3 linked regions of the Limibacter armeniacum genome follow. The protein of the gene in region 2 binds, or shares a complex with, the protein of the main gene of each other region. Links are inferred from orthologs where the notes say so. Each region holds a gene or a part of one and is shown on either strand. Other genes may lie near its edges. The genes, in order: accB, accD and V6R21_RS20560.

What was found.
Region 1: the proteins of accD (region 2) and accB are in contact, whole or in part, in a solved structure (PDB 8UXZ), measured with the Escherichia coli proteins. The link is inferred for Limibacter armeniacum from one-to-one orthologs.
Region 3: the proteins of accD (region 2) and V6R21_RS20560 are in contact, whole or in part, in a solved structure (PDB 8UXZ), measured with the Escherichia coli proteins. The link is inferred for Limibacter armeniacum from one-to-one orthologs.

The regions. Positions count from the first base shown.
Region 1 is NZ_JBAJNO010000008.1:2,401,753-2,404,689, forward strand. Bases 95-2,869 are described here. They hold accB (acetyl-CoA carboxylase biotin carboxyl carrier protein), read left to right. Parts: upstream 95-1,113; coding sequence 1,114-1,626; downstream 1,627-2,869. Other genes in these bases: V6R21_RS15790 (beta-ketoacyl-ACP synthase III), read left to right, coding at 95-242; efp (elongation factor P), read left to right, coding at 430-996; accC (acetyl-CoA carboxylase biotin carboxylase subunit), read left to right, coding at 1,761-2,869. Also shown: more of V6R21_RS15790, read left to right, coding at 1-94; more of accC, read left to right, coding at 2,870-2,937. UniProt on the Escherichia coli protein: This protein is a component of the acetyl coenzyme A carboxylase complex; first, biotin carboxylase catalyzes the carboxylation of the carrier protein and then the transcarboxylase transfers the carboxyl group to form malonyl-CoA.
Region 2 is NZ_JBAJNO010000009.1:3,189,558-3,192,587, reverse strand. The notes cover bases 7-2,874. They hold accD (acetyl-CoA carboxylase, carboxyltransferase subunit beta), read left to right. Parts: upstream 7-954; coding sequence 955-1,794; downstream 1,795-2,874. Other genes in these bases: rodA (rod shape-determining protein RodA), read left to right, coding at 2,043-2,874; fbaA (class II fructose-bisphosphate aldolase), read right to left, coding at 7-524. Also shown: more of fbaA, read right to left, coding at 1-6; more of rodA, read left to right, coding at 2,875-3,030.
Region 3 is NZ_JBAJNO010000009.1:681,240-684,355, forward strand. Bases 18-2,971 are described here. They hold V6R21_RS20560 (acetyl-CoA carboxylase carboxyltransferase subunit alpha), read right to left. Parts: upstream 1,995-2,971; coding sequence 1,041-1,994; downstream 18-1,040. Other genes in these bases: V6R21_RS20555 (AlbA family DNA-binding domain-containing protein), read left to right, coding at 354-980; V6R21_RS20565 (hypothetical protein), read left to right, coding at 2,450-2,971. In the rest of the region: more of V6R21_RS20565, read left to right, coding at 2,972-3,116. UniProt on the Escherichia coli protein: Component of the acetyl coenzyme A carboxylase (ACC) complex. First, biotin carboxylase catalyzes the carboxylation of biotin on its carrier protein (BCCP) and then the CO(2) group is transferred by the carboxyltransferase to acetyl-CoA to form malonyl-CoA.

The sequences.
Region 1 (2,937 bases), on a different replicon or contig from region 2:
TGCCACATCAGGCTAACAAGCGTATCATCGATGCTACAGCCAACCGCATGAATGTTGGTTCGGACAAAGTAATGCTGAACATCGACAGATACGGTAACACAACAGCAGCAACGATTCCACTTTGCCTGTGGGATTATGAGAAACAACTCAAAAAAGGGGACAACTTAGTCCTAGCTGCATTCGGTGGCGGATTCACATGGGGTTCAGTTTATGTGAAGTGGTCATACGAAGGGAATAAATAATTTGGATAGAAAGGGAAAATAAAACTGACTGAAACTCTGACTCAAAGAAGTACTGTTACTTAAATGGGTAGTACTTTATGCCAACAGATTTTCACCTTTTTGTTTTCTTTTTCTAAATTAGCCACTTCTTTTGCGGACATGTAATAGTAAATGCAAAAGATATAGCATAAATCAATTAAGCATTTTTATGGCTAGTACATCAGATTTTAGAAATGGCCTTTGTATAGAATTCAACCACGATATTTATCAGATTGTTGAATTCCAACACGTAAAACCAGGCAAAGGCGCAGCTTTTGTAAGAACAAAGCTGAAAAGTATCAGAACTGGTAAAGTTATTGATAATACGTTCAACTCAGGTGTGAAAGTGACTACCTGTAGAATTGAGAAAAGAAATTATCAATTCCTGTTCAAGGATGACTTCGGTTTCAACTTGATGGACAATGAAACCTTTGAACAGATTGCAGTACCTGAAGAGCAAGTTGAGAATCCAGACTTGATTAAGGACGGTCAGGAAGTATTTCTTAAGTACTATGTTGAGAAAGATCAGATCCTAGGTGTTGAGCTACCTCAATTCGTTCAGCTGGAAGTAACATACTCTGAACCAGGTTTGAAAGGTGATACAGCAACCAACGCGACGAAACCTGCAACACTGGAAACAGGGGCTGAGATTCAAGTGCCACTGTTTGTTAATGAGGGGGATGTACTCAAAATTGACACAACCACTCGATCATACGTTGAAAGAGTGAAGAAATAATCACTTATAAAGGCCGGAAAATCAGGATTTTCCGGCTTTTTAACTGAATGGTAATTTTTAACTGAACAGACTCCTAATCTGTATAGACTAAATAAGCATAACATCACAATTACTAATATGAAAGCACCAGAAATCAAAGACTTAATTAACTTTATTGCTAATTCAGGTTTACAAGAAGTTAACGTTGAAACAGCAGAAATTAAACTTCACATTAAAAGAAATGTAGATTCAGCAGTATCTGCAAGCCCTTTCAGAACTGAGGCTCCAGCTGCTCCTTTGGCTCCTGCCGCTCCAGTAGCAGCAATGCCGTCTACACCTGTTGAAGCTCCAGCTGCACCTGCGGCACCTGCAGAAGCTCCGGCTGCTGCACCAGCACAAGACGAAAGTAAATTCGTTACTATCAAATCACCAATGATTGGTACATTCTACCTTACTCCTAACCCAGATGCAGAAGCATTTGTGTCAGTTGGTGATCAAGTATCGAAAGGTCAAGTTGTTTGTATCGTTGAGGCAATGAAACTTTTCAACGAAATTGAGTCTGAAGTATCAGGTAAAATCGTGAAAGTATTGATCGACAATGCTTCACCTGTAGAGTACGATCAGCCACTATTCTTGGTAGATCCATCTTAAGACAAAATTTAGGTTCAGTAGCATTTTTGCTGCTGTTTTGAAAACAAAATTCAAGGTTCCACACTTATTTTGTATTTCAGATACATCTTTTTATCTGGAACCCGTTTTTTGAAATCAACTAAACGATACAAGCTGTGTTTAATAAGATACTAATTGCCAACAGAGGTGAGATTGCTTTGAGAGTAATCAGAACCTGTGCTGAGATGGGGATCAAAACTGTAGCTGTTTACTCAACAGCAGATAGAGACAGTCTCCACGTGAAGTTTGCTGATGAGGCTGTGTGCATCGGTCCCTCAAACAGTGCTGCTTCATACCTGAATATACCAAACATTATTGCTGCAGCAGAGATTACAAATGCTGATGCAATTCACCCTGGTTACGGTTTCCTTTCAGAGAATGCAGAGTTTTCTGCGATCTGTGCCGAAAACAACATCAAGTTTATCGGTGCTGATGCTGATATGATCAACAAAATGGGAGACAAGGCTACTGCTAAAGCAACGATGCAAGCAGCAGGTGTTCCTTTGATTCCAGGCTCTGATGGCCTACTTGCCTCAGTGGAAGAAGGCTTAAAGATTGCTGAAGAAATTGGTTACCCAGTGATCTTGAAAGCGACTGCCGGTGGTGGTGGTCGTGGTATGCGTATCGTAAACGAGCCAAGCGAATTTGAAAAAGCTTGGAACAGTGCTCGTCAGGAAGCTGGCGCTGCATTCGGTAACGATGGTATGTACCTAGAGAAATTTGTGGTAAACCCTCGCCACGTTGAGATCCAGATTGTAGGAGATCAGTATGGCAACGTAAGCCACTTGTCTGAAAGAGATTGCTCTATTCAGAGAAGACACCAGAAGCTAGTGGAAGAAACTCCTTCACCAGCTATTACTCCTGAAATCCGTGAAGCAATGGGTGAGGCTGCTGTAAGAGGTGCCAAAGCCATCAAATACGAAGGAGCTGGTACTGTTGAATTCCTGTTGGATGTAGAAGGCAACTTCTACTTTATGGAAATGAACACCCGTATTCAGGTAGAGCACCCAGTTACTGAGCAAGTAACAGGATTTGACCTGATCAGAGAGCAGATCAAAGTAGCTGCAGGAGAGCCAATCTCAGGTAAGCACTATGAGCCTAAAGCTTTCTCTATGGAGTGTCGTATCAATGCTGAGGATCCAGAAAAAGATTTCCGTCCTTCACCAGGTACGATCACTACACTTCACCTACCAGGTGGACCAGGTGTAAGAGTAGATACGCACGTATACGCTGGATACACAATTCCTCCTAACTATGACTCGATGATTGCGAAGCTAATCGTAACAGCTGAGA
Region 2 (3,030 bases):
CCCAATTCGATCTCAAGTGTGATTCCGATTTTTGACATTCTTTCGAAGTACTTCTTAGAGATCTCGATGTTCTCTTCCAATGACTCTTCTGACAAGTCAATCATGTGAGAAGAGTAAAGCGGCTTACCATGCTGCTTGTAGAATTCCTCATTGGCGTCCATCAGACCGTCAATCCAAGGAAGAAGTTTTTTAGCACAGTGGTCAGTGTTCAGGATTACATGCACGCCGTAAGCTTCCGCTACTTCATGTACGTATTTAGCACCTGCAACACCACCAAGGATTGCAGCCTTCTCACCTTCGTTGCTCAGGTTACCTGCAAAGAACTTTGCACCACCATTTGAAAACTGAATGATGATTGGGGCTTTCATATCTCTTGCAGCTTCCAATACTGCATTCACAGAGTTAGTACCTACACAGTTTACTGCAGGTAAAGCAAAGCCTTTTTCCTTTGCATACTGATAGATTTTCTCTACGTCGTCACCAGTAACTACACCTGGTTTGATGTTGCTGATATCTGTGGACATTGTTAATGTGGTTTAAAGTGAATATTGTTCGGCAAAGATAGCAAACTGCTTTATGTTTTAATATATAAAACCGGCATCAATTAGATGATTTTTACCATGAAAAGCGAATGAGAATCGTTAGCAGGAATAAAAACAATTCCGATTCAGCATTAGTTTTCCTAAAGTTAAAAGGCTTAGGGTGAAATTTATTTTATCCAATAATTTATTAGAAAATTATTAAAAGCATCTTTTTTGCTTGCGGATTAAAAAAGAGTACCTTCACTTATCTATGGCTAAATGAGCAAGCCTGTTTCAAAAGGGTTCCTCTTTTGGTTTATTTATCAAATTATTAGATATCTTTACGCTCTATTTCGGGATATAGCTTTGAGATACAACTAAGCATAAATATATTTTAATCGTATCATAAACTGTGTAACAGTCTTTTTTGCTTATGAGTTGGTTTAAAAGAAAGGAACAAGGGATTACCACCCCAACAAGCGAAAAAAAGGATTCGCCGGATGGCCTTTGGTATAAAACACCAAGTGGCAAGATCATCCATATGAAAGAACTGAAGGAAAATGCCTTCGTTTGCCCTGATGATGAATATCACGTCAGAATTGGCTCAAAAGAATACTTTGAGATCCTGTTTGACGACAACAAATACAAAGAACTTGATGAAAACCTGACTGCTGGCGACCCGCTTTCGTTTCAGGACAGCAAGCCTTACCCTGAAAGAATCAAAGCTTCTCAACGCAAAACTGGTTTGAAAGATGCTGCCAGAACTGCTGTTGGTAAAATGAATGGAGTTGATTTGGTCGTATGCTGTATGGACTTCAGTTTCATTGGCGGCTCAATGGGTTCAGTAGTTGGTGAAAAAATTGCGAGAGGGATCGATTACTCACTGAAGCATAAGATTCCTTTTATGATGATCTCCAAATCAGGTGGTGCACGTATGATGGAAGCTGGCTTTTCTCTTATGCAAATGGCAAAAACTTCTGCCAAACTTGCATTATTATCTGAAGCAGGCATTCCTTATATCTCACTATTGACAGATCCTACTACTGGTGGTGTTTCAGCATCATTTGCTATGCTAGGTGATTTCAATATTGCAGAGCCTGGAGCATTGATTGGTTTTGCAGGGCCACGTGTCATTAGAGAGACAATTGGCAAAGACCTTCCTAAAGGTTTCCAAAGTGCTGAGTTCTTATTGGAGCATGGATTCTTGGATTTCATCGTCAACAGACGTGAACTGAAATCAAAGCTTACTTCTCTATTGAAAATGCTTCAATAACTGTAAGGTGATCATATCTCGAACTTAAGCAAAACAGCTGCATTTCTTTTATAAGGAAATGCAGCTGTTTTTTTTATTTATAAACACTTGAAGCCAAACAACTTCTATTATTTCTTTTTACATTTGCGATTGTGCCATAACAGTAACACGCCTTATAACCGGACTTCGATAGGACATTCCTACACAACGCTTTGGCACACTATCTGAACTAAACTAACCTAAAGAAACAAACTGCCGACAAAAGAAACATGAGAACAAGGAACAGCAGTATTCTCAAAAATGTAGACTGGACATTGATCTTCGTTTACTTTACCATCGTCATTCTAGGCTGGCTTAATATTTATGCAGCCGTTTACCAGCCTGATGCCCCAACCAGTATCTTCTCTCTGGACCTGAACTCAGGTAAACAGCTTTTATGGATTGCAGGAGCTACATTATTGATCATCTCCATTATGGTGATCGACTATAAGTTTTTTGACACCTTCGCTTATATCATATTCGGAGCCGTCATTGTCTCCTTGATAGGAGTCCTACTTATTGGTCACTCAGCTGGTGGTAATACCTCCTGGTTTAAATTAGGCTTTATCCGGATTCAACCTTCAGAGTTTGCTAAGTTTGCGGTATCGTTGGCTATTGCCAAGTACTTGAGTGATTCAAGCTTAAAAGTTGAAAGACCTAATGTTTACCTTAGTGTATTAGGCATCATTGCCATCCCAGCCGTCTTGGTATTGGCACAAAAGGATACAGGATCTGCTATGGTCTTTGCTGCATTTGTATTCCCACTTTATAGAGAGGGATTCCCTGCCATTTATATGGTTATTGGTTTGACAGCAGTTATCCTATTTATTTTGGCATTGATTTTCCCATGGGCACAGCTTGCCATAGGCATTTCAGCACTTTCTGTAATAGTAGCCATACGGTTCCGTAAGAATATCAGAAGTGTTATCCTAGTTTTGTTGATCGGTCTTACAGGTATCGGCTTTACCAAAAGTATTGATGTCATTCTGAATGACGTGATGCGCCCTCACCAACGTAAACGTATTGAAGTATTGATTAATCCTGATGCTGACCCACTCGGTGTAGGCTATCAGGTAACGCAATCAAAAATTGCCATTGGCTCAGGTGGTTTTGCAGGAAAAGGGTTCCTAGAAGGTACTCAAACCAAGTTCAACTTTGTACCTGAGCAAAGTACTGACTTTATATTCTGTACTGTAGGTGAAGAACATGGATGGATCG
Region 3 (3,116 bases), 2.5 Mb from region 2 along the record:
ATGCATTCTACTCACCAATCGTCAAAGGCTAGAATTAACTACTGATTTACAAATCCTTACATTATTAAAAACAATTCTCCCTAACCAACCTACAACACCCTTCATTTGTCCCTTTTCATATTAAAACCGAATTCCAGTCAAGATCTTTTTAACGATTATTTCATATTTGCTCCCAACTCAAATGCCCTTACGATAGTTATTAAAATAATGCATTAGCCATCTACGATGACTTGTTTATTTCAAAATGAATAGTCAGATTATGCTAGACATAGGGCTGCCAGTTCTTTACATAGTCACATTGCAGCCGGCTAAGCAACTGATCTTTTCACGAAATACCCTTTGGGCTTACAGCAGTGGAACTCTCAGATCTGAAAAAACTGATTGCCGAAGGAGAGTCGCAAACGCTTGACTTCAAAAAGACCGTTTCCAACGTGTACAAGATCGCCAAGACTATCGTCTCATTTGCCAATACTGATGGCGGAATACTTTTGATTGGCGTTCAGGATGACAAGTACATTACAGGTGTGGATCCGGAAGAGGAAATTTATTTGTTAAACGAGGCTTCGACTTTTTACTGTGATCCTCCAATTGAACTAACTTATGAAAAAGTAGAAACTGAAGAGGGCAAGACTGTGCTCGCTGCCCATGTACCCAACAGCACTCAAAAACCGCATTTCTCATTAAGTCAAAAAGAAGAATGGAATGCTTATTCTAGAATGAATGATATGAGTGTACTTGCCAGCAGGATGACCATCCAATTGGCAGAACAGCAGGATGAACAAGAGAGAAGAAGGCTCACCAACCATGAGGAATCGCTGCTTGATTACCTGCACAAATACGAAAAAATCACCTCAAAAGGCTATGCCCGCCTTGTAAACGTTTCAGAAAGAAGGGCAAAACGCAACCTGATTGACCTGACAAAAGAAGGCATTATCAGGCTTCATGATTTTGAAAAAGATATCTTTTACACTTTAGCCTGAAAACAGAAAAACCTCCATATGCATGCATATGGAGGTTTTTCTTTATAACTCAATGGATTATTAGCCGTTTACAACGCCCATTGATCCGTATTTGTCAATTCTTTTGCTGATACGCTCTTCATTTGAGAGCTCTTGCAATTTCTTGGTTTCTTCCAGAATTACTGCTTTCAGCGTATTGGAAATGGTAACAGGGTCAGTGTGTGCACCACCCAGTGGCTCTTCAATGATACGGTCTACCAGACCGAAGCCTTTCATATCTGTAGCTGTAAGTCTCAGTGCTTCTGCTGCCTGCTCCTTGTATTCCCAGCTTCTCCAAAGAATTGAAGAACATGATTCAGGAGAAATCACAGAATACCAAGTGTTTTCCAGCATCATTACTGTATCACCAATTGCGATACCCAATGCACCACCTGATGCACCTTCACCAATCACGATACAGATAACTGGCACTTTCAACATAAACATTTCCTTCAGGTTGCGGGCAATTGCCTCTGCCTGTCCCCTTTCTTCAGCCTCAAGACCTGGGAATGCACCTGGAGTATCAATCAAGGTAACAATTGGTTTACCAAACTTCTCCGCCATTTTCATCAAGCGAAGTGCTTTACGGTAACCCTCAGGGTTCGCCATACCAAAGTTACGCTCCTGACGCTGCTTGGTATTACGTCCTTTCTGCTGACCGATGATCATAAATGTTTCATCACCAATTGTACCGAAACCACCAACCATAGCTTTGTCATCTGCATAAGCACGGTCACCGTGAATCTCAATAAAATCATCGGTGATGGCATAGATATAATCCAGTGTATATGGTCTGTCCGGGTGGCGAGAAAGTTGTACCCTTTGCCATCTGGTCAGGTTCTTAAAAGTATTCTCTTTAAGGTGTTTAATCTTCTTCTCCAACTCAACAATGGCCTCTTCGACATCTACGTGGTTGTCGGTTGCCAATTGTTTCATGTCCGCTAACTTGTTTTCAAGTTCTGCGATTGGTTTTTCGAAATCTAACAGTGTATCCATATATATTCAGTTCCTGTTTGCTATCAGCCTTGTCAGATTCAGACTTTATGATTTTAAATAAAAAATTGTCATACAAGCACGCGCTTACAGACAACCAAAATCGAGCCTGTTAGCTTGATTCACCCGACAAACATACTAATAAATCGGTCAAAAAAACTACAATAATGTGATTTTTGCCGACTCAATTTTTATTATTCTAAGTTTCCCTAAAAGTGAATGAACACTTCTTTTTTAAAAAGATAATAGTAAAAAGTGAACATATTGCTTTTTCGAACAAAAACAACCTCCTTTTCTTTCAGTTAAGGATTTAATATTACATTCACATTCGCTTATAGGAAAATACTTTAATTGCACAATTGTTAGGGTCACAGGTAATTTTTTAGACAAATTTAAGAATACAAGAGCGAATACTTCTGTGACCTTGATAGTGCAAAAATATATCTTGGACAAATCACATGGCCAGAAAAAAATTGGAACAGAAGGTAACAACAGCGAAACTCGAGAGAGCAACCTATTCCATCTTTGAACTTACAAGAGGAGATGGACTTTTTATCGTCCTGATTTTCACACTTTCGCTGATTTGTGCGTTAGTGACTCCATATCCAGAGGTGGCAATGTGGGTAGGTTTCGGACTGGCAGGCTATTCGGCTATTGCCAATGACAGCATTCAAACGATTGGGACATTTATCGCTTCCAATGCTACACGCAAATGGTGGGTTTTATGGCTTTATATCGGTGGCATCTTTTTAGCTGCCGTATTGCAAAGCTGGCTGATCAACAATGGGGATGTCAGTTCCGGCAGATTGGCTTCAAAAGGCTTTGAAAATGCTCCTACTTCTTTTTCATTCCTTCAGTTGGCAGCTCCTTTGATTCTGCTAATCCTTACAAGGATGAAGATGCCCGTTTCTACAACTTTTCTAATCCTCAACTCTTTTACATCCAGTAGCAAAGCAATTGGAAGTGTTGTCACCAAAAGTTTAATGGGTTATGGTGTCGCATTTATTGTTGCCATCGTTGTTTGGTTTCTGGTAAGCAAAACCGTTTCAAAACTAGTTAAAGGAAAACCGTCAAGCTATTGGCTTCCTATCCAGTGGATTACCAGTGGATTACTCTGGTTTTCAT